DNA from 2 places in the Microbacterium paludicola genome. Region 1 is predicted to be linked to the other one. Evidence: predicted binding sites of a transcription regulator. Region 1 holds the regulator's gene; the other holds the start of a gene.
What was found. The regulator LexA, encoded in region 1, represses DNA repair genes until DNA is damaged. The targets are predictions, from matches to a motif close to TCGAACANNTGTTCGA.
Positions count from the first base shown of each region.

Region 1 (15,608 bases):
AGAAGCAGCTCGGTCGCTCGCTCGAGGTCCTGGTGTCCACCGGCGAGGGCAAGAAGGACGCCGCGACCCACCGCCTGACCGGTCGCGCCGAGGACAACCGTCTCGTCCACTTCGAGGTGCCCGAAGGATCGCCGATCCCGCGCCCCGGCGACGTGGTCACCGTCACGGTCACTCACGCCGCGCCGTCGCACCTGCTCGCCGACTCGGCCGATGGCGCGCCCCTGCGCATCCGCCGCACCCGGGCCGGCGACGCGTGGGATCGCTCCCAGGCCGAGTCCTGCGCCGTGCCCACCCCCGGTGCCGCGGCCGGTGGTGCGGTGAAGCTCGGCCTGCCGACGCTCCGCGTGGGCGTGTGATGTGTCGCCCTCGGCGACCACGGTGAGCGAACGAGACGAGCCGACGCCCGCGCTGTTCGCGATCGTCGGCGCCACCGGCACGGGCAAGAGCGACCTGTCGCTCGATCTCGCCGACGCGCTCGCCTCCCGCGGAACCGCCGCCGAGGTCGTGAACGCCGACGCCATGCAGCTGTACTGCGGCATGGACATCGGCACGGCGAAAGTCCCCGTCGGTGAGCGGCGAGGCATCCCTCACCACCTCTTCGACGTGCTCGATGTGACCGAGGACGCGGCCGTCGCCCGCTATCAGCAGGACGCACGGGCGGCGATCGAGGACATCCACGCCCGCGGACGGCACGCGATCCTCGTCGGCGGATCCGGGCTGTACGTGTCGAGCGTGCTGTTCGACTTCCGCTTCCCGCCCCGCGACGAAGCGCTGCGCGCCGAGCTGGAAGCCGAGCTCGCGGACCACGGCGCCGGCGCGCTGTACGCCCGGCTCGAGCGGGAGGACCCGGCCACCGCGGCCCGCGTCGATCCGCAGAACGGCCGGCGGATCGTCCGTGCCCTCGAGATCCTCGCCCTGGGCCAGGCGACCCACGGCGCCGCGCTGCCCGACGAGCCGGTGTGGTGGCGCCCCGCGACCGTGATCGGCCTGCGGATGGAGCGTCCCGCGCTCATCGAGCGCCTTGACCGCCGCGTCGAGCGCATGTGGCACGAGGGGATGCTCGACGAGACGGCCCGCCTTCGCGAACAGGGGCTGGAGCGGGGAAAGACGGCCTCCCGGGCCATCGGGTACGCGCAGGCACTGGCGCAGCTGAAGGGCGAGCTGGCCCAAGCCGAGGCGATCGCCGAGACGCAGGCCCTCACCCGCCGCTACGCACGGCGCCAGGTGTCCTGGTTCAAGCGCTACGCGGACGTCTCCTGGTTCGAAGCCGGCACGGCGGATCCCGCGGCTCTCGCGGCGCGCGCCTGAGCAGGCCGGGATGTCGGCGGTAGCCGAAGCGGCTGGCAGACTCGATCAGTGACCGTCTCCATCCGAAGGTACGAGCCCGCCGACGAGACGCAGGTCATCGCACTGTGGCAGGACGCGGGCCTGACCCGACCGTGAAACGACCCGCACAAAGACATCGCGCGGGCGCGCGCCGTCTGGCCCGACCTCCTGCTCGTCGCCGAGGAGCACCAAGAGGTCGTCGGCTCCGTCATGGCCGGCTACGACGGCCACCGCGGCTGGCTCTACTACCTCGCGACCGCCGGACACCGGCGCGGCGAGGGGATCGGACGCGCGCTCGTGGCGGAGGCGGAGGCCCTCCTCGAGGCTCTGGGCTGTCCGAAGGTGATGCTCATGGTGCGCGCCGACAACGACGCGGTGCTCGAGTACTACGACGCCCTCGGATACCAGCGGGAGACGACGCGGGTGACCGGGCGCCGGTTGATCCCCGACTGACGGGCGTCTTCCCCGAATAGACTGGCGGGATGACCGAGATCGCCTTCACCAAGGGACAGGGCACGGGGAACGACTTCGTGATCGTCGCCGATCCCGAGGGCGAGCTCGACCTCACCGACGAGCAGATCGCGGCACTGTGCGACCGCCGGTTCGGAATCGGCGCCGACGGGCTCCTGCGGGTCGTGCGATCCGCGCGCCTGCCGGAGGGCGCGGCATCCCTCGGTGAGGAGCCCGACGCCGAGTGGTTCATGGACTACCGCAACGCCGACGGCTCCAAGGCCGAGATGTGCGGCAACGGCATCCGCGTCTTCGTCCACTACCTGCTCGAGTCGGGCCTCGCAGAGCTCCCGGCAGGGTCCACCCTGCCGATCGGCACGCGCGCGGGCGTCCGCGACGTCATGCGCAGCGAGACCGGCTACCAGGTCGACCTCGGCCGCTGGCGCGCCGAGCCCGGCGACCCGCTCGTGACGGCCCGCGGCCTCAGCGTCCCCCGGCCCGGTCTCGGCATCGACGTCGGCAATCCGCACGTCGTCGTCGCCCTCGCCTCCGAGGACGAGCTGGACGGCCTCGAGTTGTCCGCGAAGCCCCACGTCGATCCCGTTCCGCCGCACGGGGCGAACGTCGAGTTCGTGGTGCCGCACGAGCCGCTCGTGAAGGACGGGGTGGGGCGCGTGCGCATGCGCGTGTTCGAGCGCGGCGTGGGAGAGACCCTGAGCTGCGGAACCGGGGTGGCCGCGACGGCGCTCGCGGTGCGCGACTGGGCGGGGCGGGGCGCCCCGGACCACTGGCGCGTCGAGGTGCCCGGCGGTGTCCTGGGGGTGCGGATGTTCCCCGCCGAGGATGGCGAGCACGTCGCGCTGTCCGGACCGGCCGTGCTCGTGTACTCCGGCACCGTCTCGCTGGCCTGAGTCGTGAGCGGCCCGCTGCGCGCCATCGTGCTCGCGGGAGGGCGCTCGTCGCGCATGGCGGGACGGCACAAGCCCGCCATCCCGGTCGGCGGCGTGCCCATCGTGGCGCGGGGGATCGCTGCGCTCCGGCTCATCGGCGCGGAGCCGCTCGTCGTGGGCGAGGCCGACGGCGTGCCGGCGGGGACCCCTGTGATCCGCGAGGATCCGCCCTTCTCGGGCCCGCTCGCGGCCGTCGCCGCGGGACTGCGGGCGCTGGAGGCGCGCGCGGGCGGCGTCATCCTGCTCCTCGGCGGGGACATGCCCTTCGCCTCGCCAGCGACCCTGCGCAGGCTCGCTGAGAGCGCGAGCGCTGCGCGTCCGGCGCTTGCGGTCGACCCCGACGGACGCGCCCAGCCCCTCTGCGCGGCATGGGATGAAGCCGCGCTCCGCGAGCGCCTCGCGACGATCGGCGACCCCGTGAACCGCCCGCTGCGTCTCCTGCTGGGCGAGTCGCTCGCGCCGGTGCACATGCCCGTACTCGCGCCCGAACTGCTCGACGTCGACACTCCGGATGATCTGCGCGAGGCCGAGGACCTCTGACTACAGCGTCGGTCCGCGGCGACGCAAGCGCCTTGCAATCCGCGGGCGGACCGACTGAAGCGAAGCGATGAGCAACGCCACCGCCATCCAGCCGGTCGACGATCACTCGAGCCTGCGGCGCGCCATCGGCACGCCCCTGCTGTTCGCGTTCATCGTGGGGGACACCCTCGGGGCCGGCATCTACACGCTCGTCGGCACGATGGTGACGGACGTCGGCGGCGTCATCTGGCTGCCGTTGCTCATCGCCCTGGTCGTGGCGCTGCTGACCGCGGGCACCTACGCCGAGCTCATCACGAAGTACCCGCACGCGGGTGGCGCCGCGCGATACGCGGACAAGGCGTTCGGCAAGCCGTTCCTGTCGTTCATCGTCGGCTTCCTCATGATGGCGTCCGGGGTCACGACCGCGGCGGCGCTCGCGAACGCGTTCGCCGGCGACTACTTCTCGGCGCTGTTCGATGTGCCCGCCGTGCCCGTCGCGATCGGCTTCATCCTCATCCTGACGCTCATCAACCTGCGCGGCGTGAAGGAGTCGATGACCACCAACTTCGTCGCCTCGATGATCGAGGTCAGCGGCCTCGCGATCGTCATCGTCATCGCGGCCATGGTGTTCGGCAGCGGCGGCGGGGAACCCGCGCGCATCTTCGAGTTCGCTCCCGACGTGCCCCCGTTGCAGGGCGCGTTCTCGGCATCCATCGTCGCGTTCTTCTCGTTCCTCGGCTTCGAGGCGGCCGCGAACATGGCCGAGGAGGTCAAGGACCCCTCGAAGTCGTACCCCCGCGCGCTGTTCGGTGCCATCAGCACGGCCGCCGTCGTCTACCTGCTGATCGCCATCGGAGCTGTCATCGTGGTCGAGCCGACGATCCTGGCCGAGTCGACGGGCCCGCTGCTCGAGGTCGTCACAGCCAGCGGCTTCGCCCTGCCGTCGTGGCTGTTCAGCCTGATCGCCCTTGCCGCGATCCCCAACGGAGCGCTGCTGTTCATGGTGATGGCGAGCCGCGCCGCCTACGGCCTTGCCGAGGCAGGTCTGCTGCCGCACGCATTCGGCCGCGTCCTGCCGAAGCGCCGCACCCCGTGGGTGTCGATCGTGGTCGTGTCCGGCGCGACCATGCTGCTCAGCATCGTCGGCGACATCGGCATGCTCGCGGAGACGACCGTGCTCCTGCTGCTTCTCGTGTTCCTCACGGCGAATGTCAGTGTGCTGGTGCTCAAGAAGGACGTCGTCGAGCACAAGCACTTCTCGGTGTCGCGGGTGGTCCCGATCCTGGCGATCATCGCGTCGATCGTGCTCCTCACGCAGCAGACCGGCGCGGTGTGGCTCGGCACGGCCGGCTACATCGTCGTCGGCACGATCCTGTTCTTCATGGCGCGCGCGGGACGCAAGCGCGGCGACCAGAAGATCGCGGAGCAGTCGGGCACGACCGACACGATGTGACGGCCGGGCCGCGGAGGCTCAGAACCCCGGGATCGCGAGCGGTTCCGTGGGCGGCGAGCCGTGGCGGCGGACCTTCAGCACGCGGTAGCCCTTGCCCGTCGCTGTGCGGTAGACGCTGAAGCCATCGGCGAACGTCGTGCCCAGCCAGCGCTGGAGCGAGTCGGATCCGAGGTCGCGCTTGACGACGAGGTACGCGTCGCTGCGCTCGGCGAGGCGCGGGATCCACGTCTCCATGAGCTCGTGGAGCACCGACTTGCCGACGCGGATCGGCGGGTTCGATCGGATCGTGCGGAACGTCAGGCTCTCGGGAACATCGTCGGGCAGCACCGCGTTGACATTGGAGAGGCCGAGGGACTCCGCGTTGCGGCGCACGAGGTCCAGGGCGCGCTCGTTCACGTCGACGGCCCAGACACGGGCGTGCGGAGACATCATGGCCATGCTCAGCGCGATCGGACCCCAGCCGCAGCCGAGGTCGAGGAAATCGCCGCCGGAGGGCGGTTCGGGTGTGTTCGCGAGCAGGACCGATGTGCCGACGTCGAGGCGCTCGGGGCTGAACACCCCGGCGGCCGTCGTGAGCTCCACGGTGCGTCCGACCAGGGGCACTCGGATGCGGCGGTGGTTCTCGGGACTGGTGGGACTCGCGGAGAAGTAGTGATCCACCATAGGGGCCAGCGTACCGGAGCGGGCCGCCCGACGGCGAGGGGCGGAGGCCCCTCATCCGGCTCCGATCGGGCCCCGTAGCCGCAGAACCCCCGGAAGAATAAGCTGAAGAGCTCGATGCACGCGGATCACCGCGCAGCGCATCGGAACGAAAGGCATGGATGACTGACACCACCACACCCGATCCCGCCGCGAACAGCGTCGAAGACGACCTGGAGCGCGAGGCGGGAGCATCCGATCTGGTGGACCGCGTGCTGTCGCGCGCAGAGTCCCGCACCGGAGCACGGGTGTTCGGGGCCGCTCAGGCGCTGCAGGACAGGACGACCACGGGCGACGGATCCGCGGACGGCGACCAGTGGGACCGCGAGGAGCGCGCGGCGCTCCGGCGCGTCGCGGGCCTGTCGACCGAGCTCGAGGACGTCACCGAGGTCGAGTACCGGCAGCTGCGGCTCGAGAACGTCGTGCTCGTCGGCGTGTACTCGCAGGGCTCGCAGACCGACGCGGAGAACTCGCTGCGCGAGCTCGCCGCGCTCGCCGAGACCGCCGGCGCCGTCGTGCTCGACGGCGTGCTGCAGCGTCGTCCGCACCCCGACCCCGCGACGTACATCGGCCGCGGCAAGGCGGCCGAGCTGAAGGACATCGTCGCCGCCGTCGGCGCCGACACCGTGATCGCCGACACCGAGCTCGCGCCCAGCCAGCGGCGCGCGCTCGAGGACGTCGTCAAGGTGAAGGTCATCGACCGGACGACCGTGATCCTCGACATCTTCAGCCAGCACGCGAAGAGCCGCGAGGGCAAGGCGCAGGTCGAGCTTGCGCAGCTCGAGTACCTGCTGCCGCGCCTACGCGGTTGGGGTGAGTCGATGAGCCGCCAGGCCGGTGGCCAGGTCGGCGCGGGCGGCGCGGGAATGGGCTCGCGCGGTCCCGGTGAGACGAAGATCGAGCTCGACCGTCGCCGCATCCGCACGAAGATGGCCCAGCTGCGTCGTCAGATCCGCGACTTCGCGCCGGCGCGGGAGGCCAAGCGCGGTGAGCGCAAGCGCAACACGATCCCCTCGGTCGCGATCGCCGGCTACACGAACGCGGGCAAGTCGAGCCTGCTGAACCGCCTCACGAGCGCCGGCGTGCTTGTGGAGAACGCCCTGTTCGCGACCCTGGACGCCACGGTGCGCCGCTCAGAGACGTCTGATGGGCGCGTGTACACGCTCGCCGACACGGTCGGGTTCGTGCGCAACCTGCCCCACCAGCTCGTCGAGGCGTTCCGCTCGACGCTGGAGGAGGTCGCCGACGCGGATGTCATCCTGCACGTCGTCGACGCGCATCATCCGGATCCTGCCGGTCAGATCCAGACGGTCCGCGACGTGATGGGCGATGTCGGCGCACGCGACATCCACGAGATCGTCGTGTTCAACAAGGCCGACCTGGTCGACGAGGACACGAAGATGGTGCTGCGCGGCCTCGAGCCGAAGGCGGTGTTCGTGTCCTCTCGCACCGGCGAGGGGATCGACGAGCTGCGCACGGTGATCGAGGCGGCCCTGCCGCTGCCCGACATCGAGCTGCGCGCCCTCGTGCCGTACGAGCGCGGCGATCTGATCTCGGCGATCCACGAGCAGGGGCACCTGCTCGAGCGCTCGCACGAGGAGGGCGGCACGCTGGTGCACGCGCATGTCTCGGAGCGCCTGGCCGCGGCGCTCGAGCCGTACCGCGTGGCCGGACGATGAGGATCAGGCAGTATCAGCCGGCCGATCGAGACGCGGTCGCCGAGATCTGCCTGCGCACCGCCGACAACGGATCGGATGCCACCGGGGTCTTCGAGGACGACACGCTGTGGGCCGAGGTGTTCGCGCTTCCGTACGTGACGCGGCATCCCGACCTCGCGTTCGTCGTCGAGGCCGAGGACGGCAGGGTCGTGGGCTACGTGATCGGCACGGACGACACGGACCGGTTCGAGGAGTGGTTCCGCGACGAGTGGTGGCCGCGCGTCGCTGCGCGTCACCCGCAGCCCGAGGTCGAGCGCACGCGTCAGGACGGCACGCTCATCTACGCGTACGGTCGTCGCCCGGGCGCCGAGCCGTACGCCGGCCTCGGCTACCCGGCGCACCTGCACATCGACCTGCTGCCCGAGGCGCAGGGTCGGGGTCTCGGGCGCCGCCTGATCGAGACGCTCTTGGACGAGCTGCGCCGTCGCGGTGTGCCGGGGCTTCACCTCGTCGCCTCCGACAAGAACACCGGGGCGCTGGCGTTCTACGACCGCCTTGGTCTCACGCGCCTGGAGTCCCACCCGGGAGTGCAGGCCTTCGGCGTCCAGCTCGGCTGAGCGGATGATCGTCGGCGGCTGACCGCCGCGCTGGCCGCATCCAGGCTCAGCGAGCCTGCGGCAGGCCCACCCGCACCGGCAGGCGACTCCCGCCCCATCCGGCCTGTATCCGGGCGCTCCGGTCGCCAGAGCGCGCGCTGGTCAGAGCCGGGCTCGCGTGTTTCAGTCGAGCTCGATCGGCGGGACGCCGGGCGTCTCGAAGCCGAGGAGGCGGCCGAGGAAGGCGAGCTCGGTCTCGAAGGCGCGCTCAAGGGTGGCGGCCTGGCGGAAGCCGTGCGACTCGCCCTCGAACAGCACGTACTTGTGCGGCACGCCGTTGGCCGCGAGCGCGTCGCGCAGCGCCTCCGACTGCGACGGGGGCACGACCGGGTCGTCGGCGCCCTGCAGGATGAGCAGCGGCGTCCGGAGCGTCTCCGGGCGCGACAGCGGCGAGCGGCTGACGTAGAGCGGCTCGGCCTGGGGGAGCGGCCCCACCAGCCCGTCGAGGTAACGCGCCTCGAAGTCGTGGGTGTCCTCCGCGAGGCGGCGGAGGTCGGCGACGCCGTAGCGGCTGATGCCCGCGGCGAACACGTCCGTGTCGGCGACCGCGCACAGCACCGTCCATCCGCCCGCCGAGCCGCCCTTGATGGCGATCCGCGCCGGATCCGCGAGTCCGGCTCCGGCGAGGCCGCGCGCGGCGGCAGCCGTGTCCGCCACGTCGGCGATGCCCCAGCGTCCCCGCAGCCGCTCGCGGTACGCGCGACCGTACCCGGTGGAACCGCCGTAGTTGACGTCGAGCACGCCGATGCCGCGGCTCGTGAAGTACGCCACGGCGAGCGACAGCTCACCGGATGAGTGCGCGGTGGGGCCGCCGTGGACGAGCACCAGGTACGGCGGCAGCTCACCCGACGGAGCCTCGACGTCCGGATTCGTCGGCGAGTACGCGAAGGCGTGCACGTCGCCGTCGGGGCCCTCGAACGTGAGCGCCCGCGACGGAGGCAGCCAGCCCGGATCGAGCGCCGCGACGCCCCCGCGGATCGCCCCGAGCGTGCGTGCATCCACGTCGAGCAGCCACAGACCGCCCGGCACCTGGGTTCCCGCACCTGTCAGAAGCACCTTCTCGCCGCGGGCGTCGCGCATCAGGATGCCGCTCGATAATGGGGTCTCGAGCGTTTCCACGCCGCCGCGGGTCGGATCGAGCAGGATGAGCCCGTCGGTGCCGTGCGTGTGCACCGCGACTACCCGGCCATCGTCGAGCGGCGCATACCAGCGTGCGCCGAGGTTCCACAGCGGGCCGCCCGTGTCGGCGTCGACGGGGTAGAGCGGCTCGGGGCCGGTCGCCACCAGCCCGTCGAAGCGCACCCAGCGCAGGTTCCAGCGCCCACCGCCCGGCCCGTCGCCTGCCGGATCCGCGCTGAACATCAGCTCGTGATCGCCGGTCCACTCCGGCTGCAGCGCGGCGACCGGACCCTCGGGCGTGCGGCCGCCCGCCACCACGACGTGCTCGACGACGATGCCGTCGGAGCCGAGGCGCCCGACGCGGAGCTCCGCCGCGTCCCAGGGCATGTCGGGGTGATCCCACGCGATCCAGGCGAGTCGGTCGCCGCGCGGAGCGGGGTAGGCGAGGAAGTCGGATCCGGCGACGACGCTCAGGATCGCGGACGCATCGTCGGACGCCGAGCCGTCGAGCGGGATCACCACGATGTCGCGCGAGGGCACAGGGTCTTCGCCCCGCGTCTCACGCACGGCCCAGAGTCGGCCGTCGACGTACGTCAGGTCGCCGAACGCCATGCCCAGGTCGCCGGGAGTCAGCGGTACCGGGTCGCCGCCGACGGCCATCCGGTGCACGCGCTGGTCGGAGCCCTCGACGAACAGCAGGTCGCCCTCGTCCGTGGTCGTCCAGGCGCCGCCGCCGTACTCGTGGACACGCGACCGCGCGCTCCACGGTGCCGGCAGCAGGACATCGGGATCGTCGTCGCCCTGCCGTACAACGGCGGTGCGGCCCTTCTCAGCCGGGATCGTCTCGCTCCACCAGATCTCCCCATCGGGCCCGACGAAACGCGCGCCGTCGAGGCGCGGCGACCCGCCGGCGATGTCGGACGCCGAGATCGGCGACGGCCAGGATCCATAGGGGAGCGTGGGCATAACCCCACGCTATCGGGAGGCTCCGACGTGCTGCCGGGCCCCCCCAGTGCAGGATCAGACCGCGCGCATCACCGCGACGATCTTGCCGAGCACGACGGCCTCGTCGCCGAGGATCGGCTCGAACGCCGAGTTTCGCGGCAGCAGCCAGGTGTGGCCGTCGCGCTGGCGGAACACCTTGACGGTCGCCTCGCCGTCGAGCATCGCCGCCACGATGTCGCCGTTCTCGGCCGTGTTCTGGACGCGCACGACGACCCAGTCGCCGTCGCAGATGGCGGCGTCGATCATCGACTCGCCGCTGACCTTGAGCATGAACAGCTCGCCCTTGCCGACGAGCTGGCGGGGCAGCGGGAAGATCTCCTCGACCTGCTGGTCGGCGGTGATCGGCACGCCCGCGGCGATGCGGCCCACGAGCGGGACCATCGCGGCGTCGCCGACCGAGGGCACGCCGGCGTCGAGGTTCTCGCCCGACTGGCCCGGCAGGTCGATCAGCACCTCCATCGCGCGCGTCTTACCGGGGTCACGTCGGAGGTAGCCGCTGAGCTCGAGCTGACCGAGCTGGTGGGTCACGCTCGACAGCGACTTCAGGCCGACGGCGTCGCCGATCTCGCGCATCGTGGGCGGGTAGCCCTTCGACTGGATGGAGCGCTGGATGACCTCGAGGATGGCCAGCTGCTTCTCGCTGAGGCTCTTGCGCCGGCGCGTGCGGCGCTTCTCGTCGCTCTCGGCGATCGACTCCGTGGCGGGCATCGTGACGGCGCTCATCTGACCGGCTCCTTCTCCTCCGACGTGAATGTCGGTGGCCCGTGGTGGGGTGTGTCTCGTCATCGAAACCGTATCCGAACGGCGCCGTGATTCGGAAGATCTGTTCGAGCGTGTCGCGGATCGGATCGGATCGGTTTTCGAAGAACAGATTGACACATTCGAAGATTCGAAGATAGATTCGGAACAGAGCTTCGCATCCGGCCCTCCCGGCCGAGGTGCCGGATGCGAAGCTCTCCGAACACGAAGGAGCACCGATGAGCACGGTCAGCATCACCGCATTCGAGGTCCCGGCCCGCACGCGAGTGAGCGGCACCGCCCGCACCGCGGCGCCGGCCACGCGCCTGCGCCTGACGCGTCGTGGACGCCGTGTGCTCGCCGCGATGGCGGCGACGCCGATCGCGATCGCCCTGGGGCTCGCAATCGTCTCCGGCGGCAGTGCGCTCGCCTCGCGCGAGGACGGCGCTCCCGCCGGCACGTTCGACACGGTGACCGTGCTGCCCGGCGAGTCGCTCTGGGCGATCGCCGAGGAGGTCGCGCCGAACTCCGATCCGCGCGACGTCGTCGACGCCATCATCAGCCTGAACCAGCTCTCGTCGTCCGCCGTCATGGCCGGCGAGCGCCTGTCGATCCCCGCCGAGTACTCCAGCGCGGGCTGACCGCGTGCGGGAGCGGGTGTCGCACTCGCCTCTAGCATGGAGAGCGTGACGGTCTCTCTCGACGACTTGCCGATCCGCGCCGATCTGCGCGGCCAGAAGCCCTACGGGGCGCCCCAGGCGCCGCTTCCCGTGGCCCTGAACGTCAACGAGAACACGCATCCCGTGCCGGAGGACGTCGCGAACGACATCTCCGACGCCATCGCCCAGGCCCTGCGGGATGTGAACCGCTACCCCGACCGCGAGTTCACCGAGCTGCGCGAGTCCTTCGCCCAGTACCTCGGGCACGGGGTCGACTCGTCGCAGATCTGGGCGGGCAACGGCTCGAACGAGGTGCTGCAGCACGTGCTGCAGGCGTTCGCCGGTCCCGGTCGCACCGCGTTCGGCTTCGAGCCGACGTACTCGATGTACCGGCTGCTGTCGCGGGGCGTCGGGGCCGAGTGGCTCGCCGGCACGCGGGGTCACGACTACCGGATCGACCCGGAGGACGCCGCCCGCCAGGTGGCCGACGCCCACCCCGACGTCGTCTTCCTGTGCGCGCCGAACAACCCCACGGGCACGCCGCTCTCACTCGACGTCGTGGAGGCCGTGTACGACGCCACGGACGGCATCGTGGTCGTCGATGAGGCCTACCAGGAGTTCGCACCGAAGGACTCTCCGTCCGCCCTTACGCTGCTCGGCGGACGTCCGCGCCTCGCGGTCTCGCGCACCATGAGCAAGGCGTTCGCGTTCGCGGGCGCACGGGTGGGATACCTGGCGGCCGACCCGGCGCTGATCGACGCACTGCGTCTTGTGCGCCTGCCGTACCACCTCAGCGCCCTCACCCAGGCGGCTGCGACCGCCGCGCTGCGTCACGCCGACACGATGCTCGCGATGGTCGACGAGATCATCCTGCAGCGCGACCGGATGGGCGCGACGCTGGAGGCCCTCGGCTATCAGGCCCACGAGTCGTGGACGAACTTCATCCTGTTCGGCGGCGTCGCCGACCCCGCGGCCACGTGGCAGGCGCTCTACGAGCGCGGCGTGCTGATCCGCGACATCGGCATCCCCGGTCACCTGCGGGCGACCGCGGGCACCGAGGAGGAGACGACCGCGTTCCTCGAGGCTCTGTCCGAGGTCGGAGGGCGCTGAGGGGATCCTCGGTGCCGGACGGCCGTGGCCGCCTCACGACTAGGATCGAGGCATGACGACTGCCCGCATCGCGCGCCGCACCCGCTCCACCAGCGAGTCGACGGTGGAGCTTGAGCTGAACCTCGACGGCACGGGAAAGAGCTCGATCTCGACGAGCGTCCCGTTCTTCGACCACATGCTCACGGCGTTCGCGAAGCACTCGCTCACGGATCTGACCGTGACGGCGACCGGCGACACCCACATCGACGCCCACCACACGGTCGAGGACATCTCGATCGTGCTCGGGCATGCCATCCGTGAGGCGCTGGGCGACAAGTCGGGCATCTCGCGCTACGGCGACGCGCTCGTGCCGCTGGACGAGGCACTCGCGCAGGCGGTCGTCGACATCTCGGGGCGCCCGTACCTGGTGCACGAGGGCGAGCCCGCGGGCTTCGAGCAGCACCTCATCGGCGGGCACTTCACCGGGTCGCTTGTGCGCCACACGTTCGAGGCGCTGGCGTTCAACGCCGGGCTGACGGTGCACGTCCGCGTGCTCTCGGGCCGCGACCCGCACCACATCGCCGAGGCCGAGTACAAGGCGTTCGCGCGGGCTTTCCGGCAGGCGAAGGCGCTTGACCCGCTCGTCGACGGCGTGCCATCCACCAAGGGAGCGCTGTGACCGACGCCGAGACGCAGGATGTCGTCGGGACCGGCGAGCGCCGTCCCGTCATCGCGGTGCTCGACTACGGATCCGGCAACATCCACTCCGCCGTCAAGGCGCTGCAGGCGGCGGGCGGGGATGTCCGCCTCACACGCGATCGCGGGCTGATCCAGGATGCCGATGGCCTCCTCGTGCCTGGCGTCGGCGCGTTCAAGGCGGTCATGGAGCAGCTCCGGACCGTGCGCGGCCCCGAGCTGATCGAGCGGCGCCTGGCGGGCGGCCTGCCGGTGCTCGGCATCTGCGTCGGCATGCAGGTGATGTTCGAGCGCGGCGTCGAGCGCGGCGTCGAGACCGAGGGCCTCGGCGAGTGGCCGGGCGTCGTCGAGGAGCTCAAGGCGCCGGTCGTGCCCCACATGGGCTGGAACACGGTCGAGCCCGGCGAGGGCTCGCGCCTGTTCCGCGGCCTCGAGGGAGAGCGCTTCTATTTCGTCCACTCCTTCGCCGCCCAGGACTGGACGCTCGAGGCGCACGGGCCCTTCGCGAAGCCGGTCGTCACCTGGGCCCAGCACGGCGGGCACTTCCTCGCCGCCGTCGAAAACGGCCCGCTGTCGGCCACCCAGTTCCACCCCGAGAAGTCGGGCGACGCGGGCATCCGGTTGCTGCGGAATTGGATCCAGAGCCTGCCCGGGGCTACCCTCTGAGATCGTGCCCGCGACGGGAGATCCCCGGCGCGCACCGTCCTCACCCGGGGCGGTCGAACCCACACCAGGAGCTATGAACGATTTCGCGTCCACGCCCGGACTGATCCTGCTTCCCGCCGTCGACGTCCAGGGCGGCAAGGCGGTGCGCCTCACGCAGGGCGCGGCCGGCACCGAGACCGATTACGGCGACCCGATCGAGGCCGCGGAGAACTGGGCCAAGCAGGGCGCGGAGTGGATCCACCTCGTCGACCTCGACGCGGCGTTCGGCCGCGGCAGCAACGCCGGCATCCTGCGCAAGGTCATCAAGCACATGCGCGGCATCAACGTCGAGCTGTCGGGCGGCATCCGCGACGACGCGTCGCTCGAGGCCGCCCTCGACAGCGGCGCGCAGCGCATCAACCTCGGCACGGCGGCCCTCGAGAACCCCGAGTGGACGGCATCGGTGATCGGCCGTTACGGCGAGTCCATCGCGGTCGGCCTCGACGTCCGCGGCACGACGCTCGCGGCCCGGGGCTGGACCCAGGAGGGCGGCGACCTCTGGGAGGTGCTCGAGCGCCTCGAGGAGGCCGGCTGCAGCCGGTACGTCGTGACCGACGTCACCAAGGACGGCACCCTCCGCGGGCCGAACCTCGACCTCCTTCGCGAGATCACCTCGCGCACCACGAAGCCGGTCGTCGCCTCGGGCGGCGTCTCGAGCCTCGACGACATCGCCGCGCTGCGTCGCCTCGTGCCGAACGGCGTCGAGGGCGCGATCGTCGGCAAGGCCCTCTACGCGGGTGCGTTCACGCTCGCCGAGGCACTGGATGTCGCAGCCGACTGACGGCGATTCCGCGGGCGTCCCCTGGGAGGGGCGCCACTTCGAGTCGAACCCGCATTCGGGGGACGACGGATCGGCGGATCCCGCGCTGCTCGCGGCGCTCACGGCGTTCCGCGAGGGAACGGGCGACCAGGTCGCGGTGATCGACGCGCTGCGTCATGCGCGCGTGCTGATCCCGCTCGTCGCGGAGAAGGGCGACGAGGGCGTCGGTCCTCACGGCCTCGTCGTGGACAAGACCCAGGAGCTGTCGATCGTCACGGTCGCCGCGCCGGATGGCCGCAAGGTGCTGCCGGTGTTCAGCTCGGTCGAGGCGCTCGCCCGGTGGGACGCGAAGGCGCGGCCGATTCCCGTCGAGGCCGTGCGCGCCGCCCTTGCCGCGTCGGCCGAGCAGACCGATCTGATGGTGCTGGACCCGACCTCCGACACCGAGTTCGTGGTGCGCCGGCCGGCCGTGTGGGCGATCGCCCAGGGCGAGCCGTGGAGCCCGAGCTTCGCAGACCCGGATGTGTTCCTCGGCCTGCAGCAGAGCATCGCGGGCGAACTCGCCGTGCTCGATCTGACGGTCGAGCAGGGCGACCCGACCGCGCGCCTGCGCGGGCCGGAGCTCGTTGTGCGCCTCACCCTCATGTCGGGTCTTGACCGCAGCGAGCTGGATGCCGTGCTGGCGCGTCTCGCGCGGCGCTGGTCGGCGGATGACCGCGTCGCCACTCTCGTCGACAGCCTCTCCGTCAAGCTCACCGCCGCCGACTGACAAGAACGCCGCCGCGGAGCGAGCCGGTGCCCCCGGATCGCGTGTCAGCGGAGGCGGAGGGGATTCCCGTGCCGCAGTAGGGGGTGAGCGAGGAACGAGCGATCCGGGCCCCCGCTGCGAAGCGGGAATCCCCGAAGCCGCAGCGGAAGCCCCGCCAACCGCCGCTCGCGTTCCACAAGAGAATGTGTGCGGTCCTCACTGCCCAGCGCGGTACGGAGGGATCCTGCGCCCGAGTAGGGGGCGAGCGAGGAACGAGCGAGCCGGGCCCCCGCTCGGAAGCAGGATCCCGCAGTCCCGCGCGGAACCCCGGAGAGGCCTCAGATCACGGGGCCCGTGTATTTCTCGCCCGGCCCCTTG
Region 1 covers NZ_BAAANG010000022.1:44,312-59,919, forward strand. The annotation lists gene miaB (tRNA (N6-isopentenyl adenosine(37)-C2)-methylthiotransferase MiaB) at 1-356, shown strand, start outside; gene miaA (tRNA (adenosine(37)-N6)-dimethylallyltransferase MiaA) at 379-1,308, shown strand; partial or broken gene ABD161_RS11305 (GNAT family acetyltransferase) at 1,456-1,779, shown strand; gene dapF (diaminopimelate epimerase) at 1,809-2,687, shown strand; gene mobA (molybdenum cofactor guanylyltransferase) at 2,691-3,266, shown strand; gene ABD161_RS11320 (APC family permease) at 3,334-4,698, shown strand; gene ABD161_RS11325 (class I SAM-dependent methyltransferase) at 4,717-5,361, opposite strand; gene hflX (GTPase HflX) at 5,520-7,076, shown strand; gene ABD161_RS11335 (GNAT family N-acetyltransferase) at 7,073-7,672, shown strand; gene ABD161_RS11340 (alpha/beta hydrolase family protein) at 7,835-9,796, opposite strand; gene lexA (transcriptional repressor LexA) at 9,851-10,543, opposite strand; gene ABD161_RS11350 (LysM peptidoglycan-binding domain-containing protein) at 10,813-11,214, shown strand; gene ABD161_RS11355 (histidinol-phosphate transaminase) at 11,251-12,342, shown strand; gene hisB (imidazoleglycerol-phosphate dehydratase HisB) at 12,395-13,000, shown strand; gene hisH (imidazole glycerol phosphate synthase subunit HisH) at 12,997-13,683, shown strand; gene priA (bifunctional 1-(5-phosphoribosyl)-5-((5-phosphoribosylamino)methylideneamino)imidazole-4-carboxamide isomerase/phosphoribosylanthranilate isomerase PriA) at 13,757-14,503, shown strand; gene ABD161_RS11375 (SseB family protein) at 14,487-15,251, shown strand; gene ABD161_RS11380 (DUF1844 domain-containing protein) at 15,569-15,608, opposite strand, start outside.

Region 2 (15,608 bases), on a different contig from region 1:
GCGCCAGTGGGACGAGCTCGTCCGCACCTGGGACGACCGGACCTTCTATGACTTCATCGCCAGCTCGAAGGCGTTCTCGAAGCTGTCGTTCCGGCACCGCGAGGCCTTCGGTCAGGTCGGTTTCGGCACGGGCGGCTGGGACTCCGACTTCCCCAACTCGATGCTCGAGATCCTGCGCGTCGCGGTGCTCGAGTGCGACACCGACCAGCGCCTGATCGAGGGCGGCGTCGAGCAGCTTCCGCGCGGGCTGTGGGACCTCCCGGTGCGGCCGGGAAGCCCATGGCCCGAGGGGACGACGCTCGCCGCGCTCCATGGCGGGGCGACGCTGCCGGCGGCATCCGCGATCTGTCGCTCCGCGGACGGCGAGGCGTTCGACGTCCGGGACCGCTGGGGCACCACCCGCCGCCACGATGCGGTCGTCGCGACGTGCCAGAGCTGGCTGCTGACGACCGAGATCGACTGCGACGAGAGCCTGTTCTCGCAGGACATGTGGATGGCGCTCGACCGCACGCGCTACATGCAGTCGACGAAGACCTTCGTGATGGTGGACGAGCCGTTCTGGAAGCGGACCGACCCCGCGACCGGCCGCGATGTGATGAGCATGACGCTCACCGACCGCCTCACGCGCGGCACCTACCTGTTCGACAACGGGCCGGGAAAGCCCGCGGTGATCTGCCTGTCGTACTCGTGGATGTCCGACTCGCTGACGATGCTCCCGCACTCGGTCGACCGGCGCGTCGACCTGGCGCTCAACGCGCTGGCGAAGATCTACCCGGACGTCGACATCCGCAGCCACATCGTCGGCGACCCGGTCACGGTGACGTGGGAGGACGATCCGTACTTCCTCGGGGCGTTCAAGGGCGCGCTTCCCGGGCATTACCGCTACAACCACCGGATGTACACGCACTTCATGCAGGATGGGGCGCCCGACGCCGAGCGCGGCATCTTCATCGCGGGCGACGACGTGTCGTTCACCCCGGCCTGGGCCGAGGGGGCCGTGCAGACGGCGCTGAACGCGGTGTGGGGAGTGATGCACCACTTCGGCGGCGCCTCGTCGCCCGAGAACCCCGGGCCGGGCGACCGGTTCGCCGAGCTCGCTCCCGTGGCGCTGCCGGAGTAGGCCGATGAACCCCCGCCCGCTGCGTGTCGCCGTCTGGCAGTGCGCGTCATCGCCCGGAGACGTGGCGGGCAACCTCGCCCGGCTCGCGGATGCGGCCTCGCGCGCGGCGGAGGCCGGGGCGGATGTGCTCGTCACTCCCGAGATGTTCGTCACCGGGTACGACATCGGCGCCTCGCTGACGGCCGAACTGGCAGAGCCGGCCGACGGGCCGATCTTCGAGGCGGTCGCGGGGATCACGCGCCGCACCGGCGTGGCGGTGGCGTACGGCTATCCGGAGCTGCTGCCGGACGGGCGGATCGCCAACGCGGCGCAGCTCGTCGACCACGGCCGGTCGGTCGGCGCGCACCGCAAGGCGCACCTGTTCGGTGGGCTCGACAGCGACCGGTTCGCGCCGGGGGAGCGCCCCACGGCGTTCGACTTCCGCGGACGGCGCGTCGGGATGCTGATCTGCTACGACGTGGAGTTCCCCGAGGCGGTGCGTTCGCTCGCGGTCGACGGTGCCCACGCGGTGCTCGTGCCGACCGCCAACATGGTGCCGTACGAGCTCGTGTCGACCGTGCTCGTGCGTGCCCGGGCGTACGAGAACGGCGTCGCGGTGGCGTACGCGAACTACTGCGGTGCCGAGGGAGACCAGGTGTACGCGGGGCTCAGCACCATCTGCGGGCCGGATGGCGCCGTGCTCGCGCTCGCCGCGGCCGACGGCGAGGACCTGCTCGTCGCCGACCTCGTTGGCGAGGGGCAGCCGTACCTGAGGGACCGCCGGCCCGACCTGTACTGAGGCTCAGGCGACGGTCGCTTCGGCTCGCTGGCGCTCGCTCAGCAACCGGTCCCGGTTATCGAGCGAGCGAAGCGAGTCGAGATGACCCACCGGCCTCAGCGGAACGCCTCGAGCCCCGTGATGTGGCGGCCGAGCACAAGGGTGTGCACCTCGTCCGTGCCCTCGTACGTGCGCACCGACTCGAGGTTGTTCGCGTGGCGCAGGGGCGAGTAGTCGGCCGAGACGCCGTTGCCGCCGAGGATCGTGCGGGCCTCGCGGGCGATCGCGATGGCGTCGCGCGTGTTCGCGAGCTTGCCCACCGAGATGTGGTGCGGCTGGATCTTCCCCTGCTCCTTGAGTCGGCCGAGGCGCAGGGCGATGAGCTGGCCCTGCGTGATCTTCACGGCCATGTCGGCGAGCTTCGCCTGCGTCAGCTGGAATCCCGCGATCGGGCGGCCGAACTGGATCCGCTCCTGCGCGTACGTGAGCGCGGTGACGTAGCTGTCGCGGGCGGCGCCGAGCACGCCCCACGCGATGCCGTAGCGGGCCTCGTTCAGGCACGAGAACGGCGCCTTGAGGCCCCGCGCCTCGGGCAGCTGCGCCGAGGCGGGAAGCCGCAGGCCGTCGAGCGTGATGTCGCACTGGATCGACGCGCGCATCGACATCTTCGGCTCGATCGGCGTGGCAGTGAAGCCGGGGGTGTCGGTCGGCACGACGAAGCCGCGGACGCCCTCCTCCGTCATCGCCCAGATCACGGCGACGCCGGCGATGGAGGCCAGGCCGATCCAGCGCTTTGCGCCGTCGATCACCCAGTCGTCGCCGTCGCGGCGCGCGAAGGTCTTCATGCTCCCCGGGTCGGATCCGGCGGTCGGCTCGGTGAGGCCGAAGCAGCCGACGAGCTCGCCCTTCGCCATGCGCGGCAGGTACTCGTTCTTCTGCTCCTCGGAGCCGAACTTGTAGATGGCGGACATCGCGAGCGAGCCCTGCACCGACACGAAGGTGCGGAGGCCCGAGTCGCCCGCCTCGAGCTCGAGCGCCGCCAGGCCGTACTCGACGGCCCCGCGTCCCGGGCAACCGTAGCCGGAGTAGATCATGCCGAGCAGGCCGAGACGGCCGAGTTCGGGGATGATCTCCGTCGGGAAGTGCGCCTTGTCGTACCACTGGGCGATGTTCGGGCGGATGTGTTCGTCGACGAAGCCGCGGACGGCCTCACGGGTGGCGAGTTCCTCGTCGGTGAGGAGGTCGTCGATGTCGAGCAGGTCGGTGGGGCCGGTCATCCGATCACGATATCCCGGGGTGGGCCGTTGCGCGGGATCAGCGGTCGAGCCAGGACCGGATCGCGTCGCCCTGCTCGTCGAGGGCGGGCGCCGCGCGGCGCGGCGCCTCGAAGGGCGGGTCCCAGAGCACCGGATGCCGCACCTGCCGGCCGTGCGAGGCGCCGTCCGCGGCGTGCACCTCGATGGTCGGCTCCAGCCCGAAACGCTCGGCGTACTCGAGGCCCGAGGCGATGTCGCCTGCCTGCCCCGCCGGGACGCCGATGGCGGTCAGCCGCTCCTGCCACTCGGCCGCGGTCGCCGCGGCGAGAGCCGTCTCGAGGGCGTCGCGGAGGGCGGGGCGGTGTGCGACGCGATCCGCGTTCGTGCGGAACCGCTCATCCTGCGCGACATCAGGGATCCCGAGCGCCTCGGTGAGCTTCCGGAACTGGGCGTCGTTGCCGCACGCGATCGCGAACGGGCCGTCGGCGCACTGGAGCAGTTCGTACGGCGCGATGGAGGGGTGCATGTTCCCCATGCGGGTGGGGGAGGCGCCGGCCCCGAGGTGGGCGGAGGCCTGGTTCGCGAGCGCTCCCTGCAGGCTGCTGAGGAGGGAGACCTCGATGCGGGACCCCTCGCCGGTCGCCTCGCGGCGGCGCAGCGCGGCGAGGACCCCGATGACCGCGTCCTTGCCGGTGAGCACGTCGACCACGGCGACGCCGACCTTCATCGGGTCGCCATCGGGCGCGCCCGTGATGTGCATCAGGCCGCCGATCGCCTGCACCACGAAGTCGTAGCCGGGAAGCTGCGCGCCGCCTGTCGATCCGAAGCCGGTGATGGACACGTAGACGACGCCGGGGTTCTCTCGGGCGACGTCGTCGTAGCCGAGGCCGACGCGGTCGAGCGTGCCGGGGAGGAAGTTCTCGATCACGACGTCGGCGCGCTGCGCGAGCCGCTTCGCGCGGTCGAGGTCGGCCGGGTCCTTCAGGTCGAGCGCGACGGACTCCTTGTTGCGGTTGACGCCCTCGAAGTACGTGGCGGCGTGCGGGCTCCACGGCGGGCCCCAGGCGCGGGTGTCGTCGCCGGTGCCGGGGCGCTCGACCTTGACGACGCGCGCGCCGAGGTCGGCGAGGGTCATGCTCGCCAGGGGACCCGCGAGCACGCGGGAGAAGTCGGCGACCAGGATGCCGTCGAGCGGGGCGGTGGACGCCGGTGCGGCGGTCATCCGGCCCACTCCTCGGCGAGCAGGCCATAGTTCATGCCGTCCATCCACACGCCGGAGCGGTGGAGGCCGGTCTTGCGGCTGTGCTCCTCGCGGCGCATGCCGAGCCGCTCCATGACCCGCCACGACGGCTCGTTGTCCGCGAAGCAGCCCGCGTGCACGCGGCGCAGGCCCAGGGGCCCGAAGCAGATGCCGACCGCGCCGCGCACCGCCTCGGTCGCGTAGCCGCGGCCCTGGAACGCGGGGTCGAGCGTCCAGCCGAGCTCGGCCTGCACGCCCTTTCCCTGCTCGAGGATCTCGGCCTGGGCCCAGCCGTCCTCGATCTTGAGCATGAGGTCGCCGATCGGCTCGCCCTCGAGTTCGACGATCAGCGTGATGGCCAGACGCGCGGGGTCGATGAACTGCTCGTGGAAGCTGTCGTAGTCGGTGGGCGCGCGGGTGATCCACTCGCCGACCTCGGGCAGCTGCCGCCAGCGCCACACGGCCTCGGCGTCGCCGGCCACCGCTCTGCGGATCGACAGCCGCTCGGTCTGCACGGGCCAGGTCACGGCGTCGAGAAGGTCCATGGGGACAGGTTATTAGTGGGCGCCCACACGCTGGTCGCGGGCAGGCGTCGGGCGCGGCGCCGTGTCAGGCCGCGGAGCCGGCGCGTCCGCGGTGCACGCGACGGCGGGCGTCGTCGGCGCGGGTGAGGAACATCTCCGACGTGACGCCGTCGAGGAGCGTCCCGGGGTCGGCGCCCAGTGCCTCCGAGAGCCGGATCAGGGAGTGCAGGTTCGTGAGCGAGCGCCCCGTCTCATAGGCGCGGATGTTCGAGGAGTCGATGCCGGTCGCCGCGGCGAGCTCATCCTGCGTCCAGTTCCTCGCGGCGCGCGCACCCCGGATGTTCTCGCCGATGACGGCGGCTGCGGGGGACGGGACGCGGGGCACCGAATCAGCCTGAATGTGCCCGGTGGGACGTGCCAGAGTGAAAGTCACCGGGTACATGTACCGTCATGTCGTGCCCTTGACTTTTGCGCCCTCCGCCGAGCAGTCCGACCTCGAACTCGAGTTCCCGCTGGAAGCTCTGCTCGGGGAATTCGATCGTCTGGCCGACAGCGTCCGGATGAAGGGCAATTACTTCGAGCAGCTCGTCGCGCACTACCTGAAAGCAGAGCCGCTGTGGGCGGATCAGCTCGGTGCCGTGTGGCTCTGGAAGGACTGGCCGGGACGCAACGGGCTGCCCGACACCGGGATCGACATCGTCGCCGAGATCCAGGGTGGCGGGCTGCTGGCCGTGCAGGCGAAGTTCTATGCCGCCGGTCACAAGATGCAGAAGGGCGACCTCGACTCGTTCTTCGAGGCGCTCGGCAGGGAGCCGTTCACCGAAGGGCTCGTGATCGACACGACCGTCGGAGACTGGTCGGCGAACGCGGCCGAGGCGCTGAAGAACCGCAGCAAGCCCGTGCGCCGCATCGGCCGCGAGGATCTGCGTCACAGCCTGATCGACTGGTCGAGCTACGAGCTGCTGAAGCCGGAGGCGGCTCCGGCGCTGCATGAGCGCAAGACGCTGCGCGCGCATCAGCACGACGCGATCCGTGCGGTGATGGAGGGACTCCCGGCCGATGGGGGAGCCGACCGCGGCAAGCTGATCATGGCCTGCGGGACGGGCAAGACCTTCACGGCCCTGAAGCTCGCCGAACGGTGGACCGAGGAGCGGGCCGGCGGAGCGGCGACCGTGCTGTTCATGGTGCCGTCGCTCGCCCTGCTGCAGCAGACGCTCGACGAATGGTCGCGGGAGAAGGATCCCGAGCTCGGCTTCCGGGCGTTCGCCGTCGGATCCGACACCAACATCGGTCGCCGGAAGAACGACGACCTCACGAGCGTGATGATGGAGGACCTCGGCGCGCCCGCCACCACGAACGGCAAGCGTCTCGCCGAGCTGCTCGGCGACACCGATGAGCAGCACGACGGGCTCACCGTCGTGTTCTCGACGTACCAGTCGATCGAGGCGGTCGCCGAGGCGCAGCGGATCCGCGGTGACGAGTTCGACCTCGTCATCTGCGACGAGGCGCACCGCACCACGGGCGTGACCCTCACGAACGAGGATGAGTCGCACTTCGTCAAGATCCACGACAACGACTTCATCGCGGCGACCAAGCGCGTCTATATGACCGCGACGCCGCGCATTTTCGCGCCCGAGGTGAAGAACGCGGCGAAGCAGAAGGACGCCGAGCTCGTCTCCATGGACGACGAGGGGCTGTACGGCGAGGTGCTGTACCGCATCGGCTTCGACGAGGCGGTGAGCAAGGGGCTTCTCACCGATTACAAGGTCGTCGTCCTCGGAATCAGCGAGGACGACATCATCGAGGGGCTCCAGAAGGATCTCTCGGTCGGCGGACATGAGCTGCAGATCACCGACATCGCGAAGCTGGTCGGCTGCTACAACGCCCTCGCCAAGCGGAACGCCGGCGAGGTCGCCGAGGGCTTCGGGTCGGACATGTCGCCCATGCGGCGCGCTGTCGCGTTCGCCAAGGACATCAAGACGTCGGAGAACGTCGCGCACGACTTCGAGGTGCTCGCCAACGGCTACCTCCGCAATCTCCTCAACGACGACCCGACCGATGACCTCGCCGTGCAGGCGATGCACGTCGACGGCACGATGAACGCGACGCAGCGCGGCGAGCGACTCGACTGGCTGAAGGCCGCGCCCGAGCAGGATGAGCTCGGCAAGCCGGTCGCGCGCGTGCTCACCAACGCGCGCTGCCTGAGTGAGGGCGTCGACGTGCCGAGCCTCGATGCGGTGCTGTTCCTCAGTCCCCGCAAGAGCCAGGTGGATGTCGTGCAGGCGGTCGGCCGCGTCATGCGCCGGGCCGAGGGCAAGCGCCTCGGCTACATCGTGCTGCCGATCGCGATCCCCGCCGGCATCTCGCCCGAGGAGGCGCTCAACGACAACGAGCGCTACAAGGTCGTCTGGCAGGTGCTTCAGGCGCTGCGCGCGCACGACGAGCGTCTGGATGCGGCGATCCAGCGGGCACAAGTCACCGGTAACCTGCCCGAGCAGGTGCTGATCGAGCGCGTCAGCCTGACCAAGCCGAAGCCGCGCAAGGACTCCCCGTTCGAGGCTCCGACCGATCCGCCCACGGACACAGAGCCGAGCACCGGATCGGGTTCGCCGACGCACGTCCAGCCGATGCTTCCCGGTCTCATCGACAGCGCCGCGGCCTGGAAGGACTCGGTCTTCGCCAAGCTCGTCGCCAAGGTCGGCGACCGCATGTACTGGGACGACTGGGCCGGCGACATCGGTCAGATCGCCCAGCGGTTCATCGCGCTGATCACGGCCCACATCAACGCCGAGGGCAACGACCGTGCGCCGTTCGAGGCGTTCGTCAAGGCGCTGCGCGCGACGGTGACGCCGAGCATCGGCGAGGCCGAGGCCATCGAGCTGCTCGCGCAGCACCTCATCACCAAGCCGGTGTTCGAGGCGATGTTCCCCGAGGGCTCGTTCACGAACGACAACCCGGTGTCGGTGTCGATGGAGCGGGTGCTCGAGACGTTCCACGAGAACGCCGCATTCGAGAAGGAGCGCGAGCCGCTCGACGCCTTCTACGCGAGCGTCACCTCCCGCATCCGCGGCCTCGACTCGGTCACCGCGAAGCAGCGGATGCTCGTCACGCTCTACGACAAGTTCTTCTCGAAGGCGTTCCCGAAGCTCGCCGACGCGATGGGCATCGTCTTCACGCCCGTGGAGGTCGTCGACTACATCCTGCGTTCGGCGGATGCCGCGCTCGCCCAGCATTTCGGCAAGCACCTGAGCGACGAGGGCGTGAACATCCTTGAGCCCTTCGTCGGCACCGGGACGTTCCTCACCCGGCTGGCGCAGACCGGCCTGATCAAGCCGCAGGATCTCGCCCGCAAGTACCAGCACGAGCTCTTCGCGAACGAGATCGTGCTGCTGAGCTATTACATCGCCGCGGTCAACATCGAGAGCGTCTTCCGCGAGTGCATGGACCAGGCGGTGGCGGCGGGGGAGCTTCCCGAGGGCACGATGCTTCCGGATGATGGCTTCCCCGGCATCTCGCTGACCGACACCTTCGCGATGGACGAGCGCGCGAGCGAACTGGCCTTGAGCGTCTTCCCCGAGAACACCGCCCGCGTGGAGGCGCAGCGCGCGACGCCTATCGACGTGATCGTGATGAACCCGCCGTACCGGTCGAATCAGGCGTCGGCGAACGACAATGCGCAGAACGCGAAGTACTCCATTGTGGATGGCCGGATTGAGGCGACCTACGCGAAACAGTCGACGGCGACGCGCAAGGCCGACCTGTATGACTCCTACTACCGCGCGCTGCGCTGGGCGACCGACCGCCTCCGACCCGAGGGTGGCGTGATCGCGTTCGTGTCGAACAGCGGTTTCGTCGATGGTGGCACCGCCGACGGTGTCCGCAAGTCCTGGGGCTCGGAGTTCTCGGACATCATCGTGTACAACCTGCGTGGTAACGCGCGCCATATGGGCGAGACCCGCAAACGGGAAGCGGGGAACGTGTTCGGTGAGGGCTCACAGACGGGCGTCGCGATCACGATCCTCGTGAAGAACCCCGTGCACAGCGGGCCCGCACGCATCCACTACGCCGACATCGGTGATTATTTGAGCCGCGAGGAGAAGATCGACAGCCTTGTAGTCGAGAGGTCTATCGAAGGCACCGCATATGGTTTGGTGACTCCCAACGATGCGGGCGACTGGATCAACCAGCGCGACGAGCGATTCGGCACTTGGCCGTCGATTGGCGACAAGAAGACAAAGGGGAGGTTGGCGACCCCCGGCCTGTTCCAGGATTTTGCGCTCGGCGTCTCCACCAATCGCGACGCCTGGGTTTACAACTTCTCCACGTCGGATCTGCGGTCGCATGTAGCGCGGTTGATCGATGAGTTCAAGGCTCTCTGTGCTGACCCCGAGCGCCCGATAGACGCGGCGCGGATCGGATGGTCTCGCAGCCTCGAAAGCCGCCGCCGGGCTTCTAAGGCGCTGTCCTCGGATTCGGGAACCGTCCGTCGGGTCAGCTATCGTCCGTTCTTCGCGTTACCGCTCTGGTTTGACTCGTCACTAATCGATAGCCCTGGGGTCGCGCGTAGATTTGCGCCGACCGCGGCCCACCAGAATCTGGCGATCGCAGTCAGCACGGACGGGCGCAAGTCGTCGCCTCCGCTCATCGTTCGTGACCTTCCGGACCTGAACGTCACCTGGTCGTCTCAAGTCTTCCCGCGGTTCACATGGGAGCTGATCGACAACGCCCCCGGCACAATCGACTTCGACTCGCTCGCCCAAGGCTCCGGCGAGGTCGTCGACGGATACCGCCGCGTGGACAACATCACCGACTCGACGCTCGCCCGCTATCGCGCCGCCGTAGGGGAGGCGCTGCCAGCGGACGACACCGCGGCGAAGGACGAGATCTTCTACTCGGTCTACGCGCTGCTGCATCACCCGACGTACCGCGAGACGTTCGCCGCCGATCTGCAGAAGATGCTCCCGCGCATCCCGGTCGTGAAGGGCTTCGCCGATTATGCGCGCATCGGTCGCGAGCTGGCCGACCTGCACGTGGACTACGAGAGCGTCGCGCCCGCCAAGCTCGGCGAGCAGATCACCTCGATCGATCCGCCCGCCGACCCGTACGAGCTCTATCGCATCGACAAGCTCGCGTGGGTGTCTCGCAAGGACCACACGGCGATCCGGTACAACGCACACCTCACGATCACGGGCATCCCGCTTGAGGAGAGCGAGTACAAGGTCGGCGGCCGCAGCCCGCTCGAATGGGTGCTCGACCGCTACAAGGTGAGCGTCGACAAGGCCTCGGGCATCGTGAACGACCCGAACGCCTGGCTGCGCGAGCACGAGAATCCGCGATACGTCGTCGACCTGATCCGCTCGCTCGTCACGGTCAGCCTCGAGACGCAGCGCCTTATCGGCGAATTGCCGCCGTTCGAAGTGATCGACGCGTCTTCACCAGCGAACTGAGCCTCTACCGTGAACGTCCTCATTAAGTTCGTCGGGTACCTCCTGCTGGCGCTGCTGCTGGTCATTCTCAGTCCGGTGGCGCTCGCGATCGGTGTGTACAGGGCGGTCCGGGCGCACCGGGCCGGCACGCCGGTCGGATCGACCAACGTCGGGCTCATCGTCCTCGGGGTCATCGGAAGCGCGATCCTCGTCACCTCCCTGCTGCGGAGGACGGCGGCGTACCGGACACGACTGCCGAGCCGCTGACTTCGACGGAAGCGGCGGCCGCGGATGAGCGCTCCGATGCGTGCGAGCACGTCGCCGCCCTGCTCGCGGATGCGACGGAGCCGATGTTCCGTGAATCTCATCCGGAGTGCTTCGTGGGAGAGGCGACGCCCGTCGAAGAAGCGGAGCAGCTCTTCACCGTGCCCGAGTTCGTCGGCAAGACCCTGGAAGAGGTGCTCGCTGATCCTGCACTGGGCTGGGGCCGCGCGAGCAATACGACAAGTCGGGCCAGGAACGCAGTGTCTGGGCCGAGAGCAACTGGACTGTGGTGGAGCAGACCCCGGAGGCCGGCATCCCGCTCGAGCATCCGGTGTCCGTCCGTGTCGGTTTCCTCCGGAACGAGGAGTACCGGTGGTTCCTCGCCCACCCCACGATGCCGGCGATCCCCGTCGACAGTCGGGCCTCCGACCACACAGGAGACGAGGGCGTGCTCCACGATGTGGAGGAGTTGGTCGAGTTCCAGTGGCACCCGGAGCATGACCCGGGCACGGGGCGCAAGCCGTACGGCACCAGCGAGCTGGTCGTCGACACCATTCCCGCTGCTGGGGAGCCGCTCGCCATGGGGCAGGCGATCATCGTGCGTGTCCGCGATGAGCCGGCCCCGGCGCCGGCTCCGCCGAGCGAGACCGACGTCGACGTCCATGTCGATACTGACGACGATGACGACTTCAACGTGCCCGGATGGCTCTGCCCGACTCGGTTCTGCTGACAACGCCCACGTCACGTCGCTGCGCTAACCTCTGCGCGTGAACTGGCTCGACACATCCGCGGCCGTCGTCGAAGCGCTCGCCACCGCCCTCGCGGTCGGCGCGGCGATCTACGCGGGCCTGTACGCGAAGCGCACGTACGAAACGCAGGCTCGGCAGCTCGAGCATGCGCGGGAGCAGTCGAACTTCGAGCGTGACCAGCACGCGCGCCATGAGGCGGCGGGGCTTGCCAGTTGGTGGGTCAGCTGTGAGGTCCCGAGCCGGTGGGGCGTCATCGTCTCGAACACTTCGCCCGCGCCGTTCTTCGATGTCCGGGTCTATCCGTCCGGAAACTCGGTCGCGAAGAGCAAAGGCGACGGTTCATTCCTGATGACAGTGGTGCCTCCCGGCACCTACTTCGTGGAGTCGCTCTCGGCGGCGGCGGAGGCAGAACAGGCGGAGAAGTGGGCCGGCAAGCCGCGTAGTCCCGGATGGCATGTCGGCGCGCAACTCGAAGACGGCACCGAGCTCGAACCCTTGCTGGCCGCGCACAAGTATCGGATCGACCGCATGACTTTCCGGGACAACGCCGGGCAGACCTGGCAGTGGACTCCGGAGACGGGGACGGCAGCCGCCGCCTGACGTCAGAAGGGTGGTGGGTCGGCGCCGGCGGCTTCGTCGGCCGCGGCGAGGGCCATGAAGCGCACCGCGGACTGCGGGGACTCGTCGAGGACCTGGCCGGTCGGGCTCGTCCACTCGTAGAGGCCGCGGCCGAGGTTCCTCGCGCTCCAGGCCGAGTTGTGCTTGAGCACGTGGTGCGCGCGGCACAGGGCGCCGAGGTTGTCGACGTGCGTGGCGCCGCCCTCGGAGTAGGGAACGGTGTGATCGAGGTCGCAGCGGTACACCGGGCGACGGCAGCCCGGGAAGCGGCAGTGCTCGTCGCGCGCGGTGAGGAAGCGGCGCTGCTCGGCCGTCGGGACGTAGGAGTCGACCGCCGTCAGGGCACCGGTCTTCGGGTCCTGGAACAGCCGCGCCCACGTGTACGTCTTGCCGGCAAGGCAGCGCGCGGTCGACGGGGCCATGACGCCCACGCGAGGCGAGTGCGCTGCGCGGTCGTCGGCGCCCGCGATGACCTCAGCCGGAATCGTCACGTGGACGACGGCGCGGATCGCGTCCAGGCCGTCTCCGTGGGCGGTCGGCGCCGCGGTGAGCAGCATGTCGGTCACGACATCCGCGCGAATCTGCGCGAGCGTGCGCGGATCCTCATCCTCCTCGGAGAGCCCTGACTTCACCTCGCGGGCGATAGCCATCGTGCGGTCGTCGATTCCCTCGGCGAGAGCCGCATCCACAAGAAGCTCGATCAGGGCCATGCCGTCGCGTTCGGGGGTGAGCCACATTCCGCGGCGCTCGTTCGCCTGCTCGTGGCGCTCGGAGATCGTCTGCGGCTCGAGACGCTCGGCGACCGCCTGGCAGATCGGGCGCAGCTTTGCCGGCGTCGTGTCGGCGAACTGGAGCGCGATTCCCTCGTACCGTGCGCGGACCTCATCGTCGGCCAGACGCTCGCCCTCATCGCAGACGACGGCGGCGTGGGCGGCGGAGATCCCCATCTCGCACAGCGCCGTGAACGTCGCCGGGAAGCGCTCGATCATCGCGGTCGCGTCTTCCATCCGGTTGCGCATCGTGGTGTCGGACACGTGCTGGACGGCCGCGAGATCCGCCGCCATCGAGCGGATCGGGACCGCGTACTTGGACGGCGCGCCCGGGATGGAGTTCAGGATGTCGAGCGCGATCTCCTGCGCCCGCGCGTGAAGCGCTGCCTCCACCGCCGCGATGCCCGCCTTGGCTCGGGCCAGTTCGCCGAGGGCCTCCTTGACCGCACGCACGTGATCCTGCTGGGAGGGGGAGAGCTCCCAGCGGTCCTCGAACGGGCTTTGCGGCATGAGGCCAGTATAGTACAGATGTGCGAAAGTCGGAAGGGGTGGGGAGAGGGTTTTTCGTAGGGCAGTGGCCGTGGGGAGTGCGGTTTCGACTCCGCTTCGCTCCGCTCAACCCGTTTCGACTCCGCTTCGCTCCGCTCAACGACCGGTGGAGGTTTCGACTCGCGGAGACCCGCACTGAGCGAGCGAAGCGAGTCGAAGTGTCGCTCAACCCGTTTCGACTCCGCTTCGCTCGCTCAGCGACCAGAGGGGAGACAACGACCGGCGCGGAAAGACGCGCGGCCTAGACTGGCGGGGTGATCGATCCCGTGCTCCTCCGCGACAACCCTGACCTCGTGATCCGCTCGCAGGTGGCGCGTGGTCACTCGCCCGAGACGGTCACCGCCGCGATCGAGGCCGAGAAGGCCCGGCGCACGGCGATCACCGCCTTCGAGGAGCTGCGCGCCGAGCAGAACGCCTTCGGCAAGACGGTCGCCGCGGCGCCGAAGGACGAGAAGGCCGCGCTCGTCGCCCAGGCGAAGGAGCTCGCCAACGGCGTGAAGGAAGCCCAGCAGGCGGTCAACGCCGCCGAGGAGGCCTTCGTCGCGGCGATGTCGAAGATCGAGAACGTTGTGCTCGACGGCGTGCCCGAGGGTGGCGAGGACGACTTCGTCGTCCTGCGCGAGGTCGGCGACCGCCCCGCCTTCGACGCGTCCGAGTTCCCCGACGGCCCCCTCGATCACCTCGCCCTCGGCGAGAAGCTCGGCGCGATCGACATGGAGCGCGGCGCGAAGGTCTCGGGCGCCCGGTTCTACTTCCTCAAGGGCGTCGGCGCGCGACTCGAGATCGCCCTGATGAACTACGCGCTGACGAAGGCCCTCGAGGCCGGGTTCACGCCCATGATCACGCCCACGCTCGTGCGCCCCGACATCATGTCGGGCACCGGCTTCCTCGGCGCGCACGCCGACGAGATCTACCGCCTCGAGGCCGACGACCTGTACCTCGTCGGCACGAGCGAGGTCGCGCTCGCCGGCTACCACAAGGACGAGATCGTCGACCTGCAGCAGGGCCCGCTGCGCTACGCCGGATGGTCGACCTGCTACCGCCGCGAGGCCGGCTCGTACGGCAAGGACACCCGCGGCATCATCCGCGTCCACCAGTTCAACAAGCTCGAGATGTTCGTCTACGCCAAGCCCGAGGAGGCCGAGGCGGAGCACGCCCGCCTGCTTGGCCTCGAGGAGGAGATGCTGCAGTCGCTCGGCCTCGCCTACCGCGTGATCGACGTGGCCGCCGGCGACCTCGGCTCGAGCGCCGCCCGCAAGTACGACACCGAGGCGTGGGTTCCCACGCAGGGCGCGTACCGTGAGCTCACCTCGACGTCGAACTGCACGACCTACCAGGCGCGGCGCCTCGACATCCGGCACCGCCCGGACGGCGCCAAGACGCAGCACGTCGCCACCCTCAACGGCACCCTCGCCACGACCCGGTGGATCGTCGCGATCCTCGAGACCCACCAGCGACCGGATGGATCGGTCGTGGTGCCCGAGGTGCTGCGACCGTACCTCGGCGGCCTCGAGGTGCTGGAGCCCATCGCATGACGAACCCCGCCACCACGCAGAACGAGGCCGACGTCCGGCCGGGCCGCAAGCTCATCGCGCTCGACCTCGACGGCACGGTGATCTTCGAGGACGACACGTTCAGCCCCGGCGTCGAGGACGCGGTGCGCCGCGCCGTCGACGAGGGCCACATCGTCACGATCGCGACCGGCCGCAGCTGGGAGGCGACCTCCCACATCCTGCATGGCCTGGCGATCCTGCCCGAGTACGTCGTGTGCTCGAACGGAGCGGCCATCCTGTCTCGCGACTCGACCCAGCAGACCGGCTACGCCCGTCACACCACCGAGACGTTCGACCCGGCCGAGGTGCTCACGCTGCTTCACGAGCACCTTCCCGGCGCGAACTACCTCGTCGAGCTCGCCGACGGCACGCGCCTGTACACCGACTACGTCGAGGACTGGGGCCTGAACCGAGACGACGCCCGTCACGTCGAGTTCGAGGAGATGAAGCGCCACGAGGTCGCGCGCGTCGTCGTCGTCTCGCCCGAGCACAACCACGACGACGGGCGGCGCGACGACGTCGACTTCATCCAGCTCGTCGAGCGGATCGGCCTGCAGCACGTCTCCTACGCCGTCGGCTGGAGCGCCTGGCTCGACATCGCGCCGAAGGGCGTCGACAAGGGCACCGCGCTCGAGCAGGTGCGCGAGTGGCAGGGGATCGCCCCGCAGGATGTCGTCGTGATCGGCGACGGCCGCAACGACATCGGGATGTTCCAGTGGGCCGCCCGCAACGGCGGCCGCGCGTTCGTGATGGCGAACTCGCCCGAGGAGGTGATCGCGGCC
Region 2 covers NZ_BAAANG010000027.1:25,895-41,502, forward strand. The annotation lists gene ABD161_RS12380 (flavin monoamine oxidase family protein) at 1-1,120, shown strand, start outside; gene ABD161_RS12385 (carbon-nitrogen hydrolase family protein) at 1,125-1,898, shown strand; gene ABD161_RS12390 (acyl-CoA dehydrogenase family protein) at 1,994-3,154, opposite strand; gene ABD161_RS12395 (CaiB/BaiF CoA transferase family protein) at 3,192-4,355, opposite strand; gene ABD161_RS12400 (GNAT family N-acetyltransferase) at 4,352-4,918, opposite strand; gene ABD161_RS12405 (helix-turn-helix domain-containing protein) at 4,983-5,282, opposite strand; gene ABD161_RS12410 (type ISP restriction/modification enzyme) at 5,353-10,344, shown strand; gene ABD161_RS12415 (hypothetical protein) at 10,354-10,590, shown strand; gene ABD161_RS12420 (hypothetical protein) at 10,874-11,317, shown strand; gene ABD161_RS12425 (hypothetical protein) at 11,355-11,936, shown strand; gene ABD161_RS12430 (HNH endonuclease signature motif containing protein) at 11,939-13,234, opposite strand; gene serS (serine--tRNA ligase) at 13,528-14,808, shown strand; gene ABD161_RS12440 (HAD-IIB family hydrolase) at 14,805-15,608, shown strand, end outside.
Region 2: the regulator LexA is predicted to act here: its motif matches at 13,245-13,260, upstream of ABD161_RS12430 (HNH endonuclease signature motif containing protein).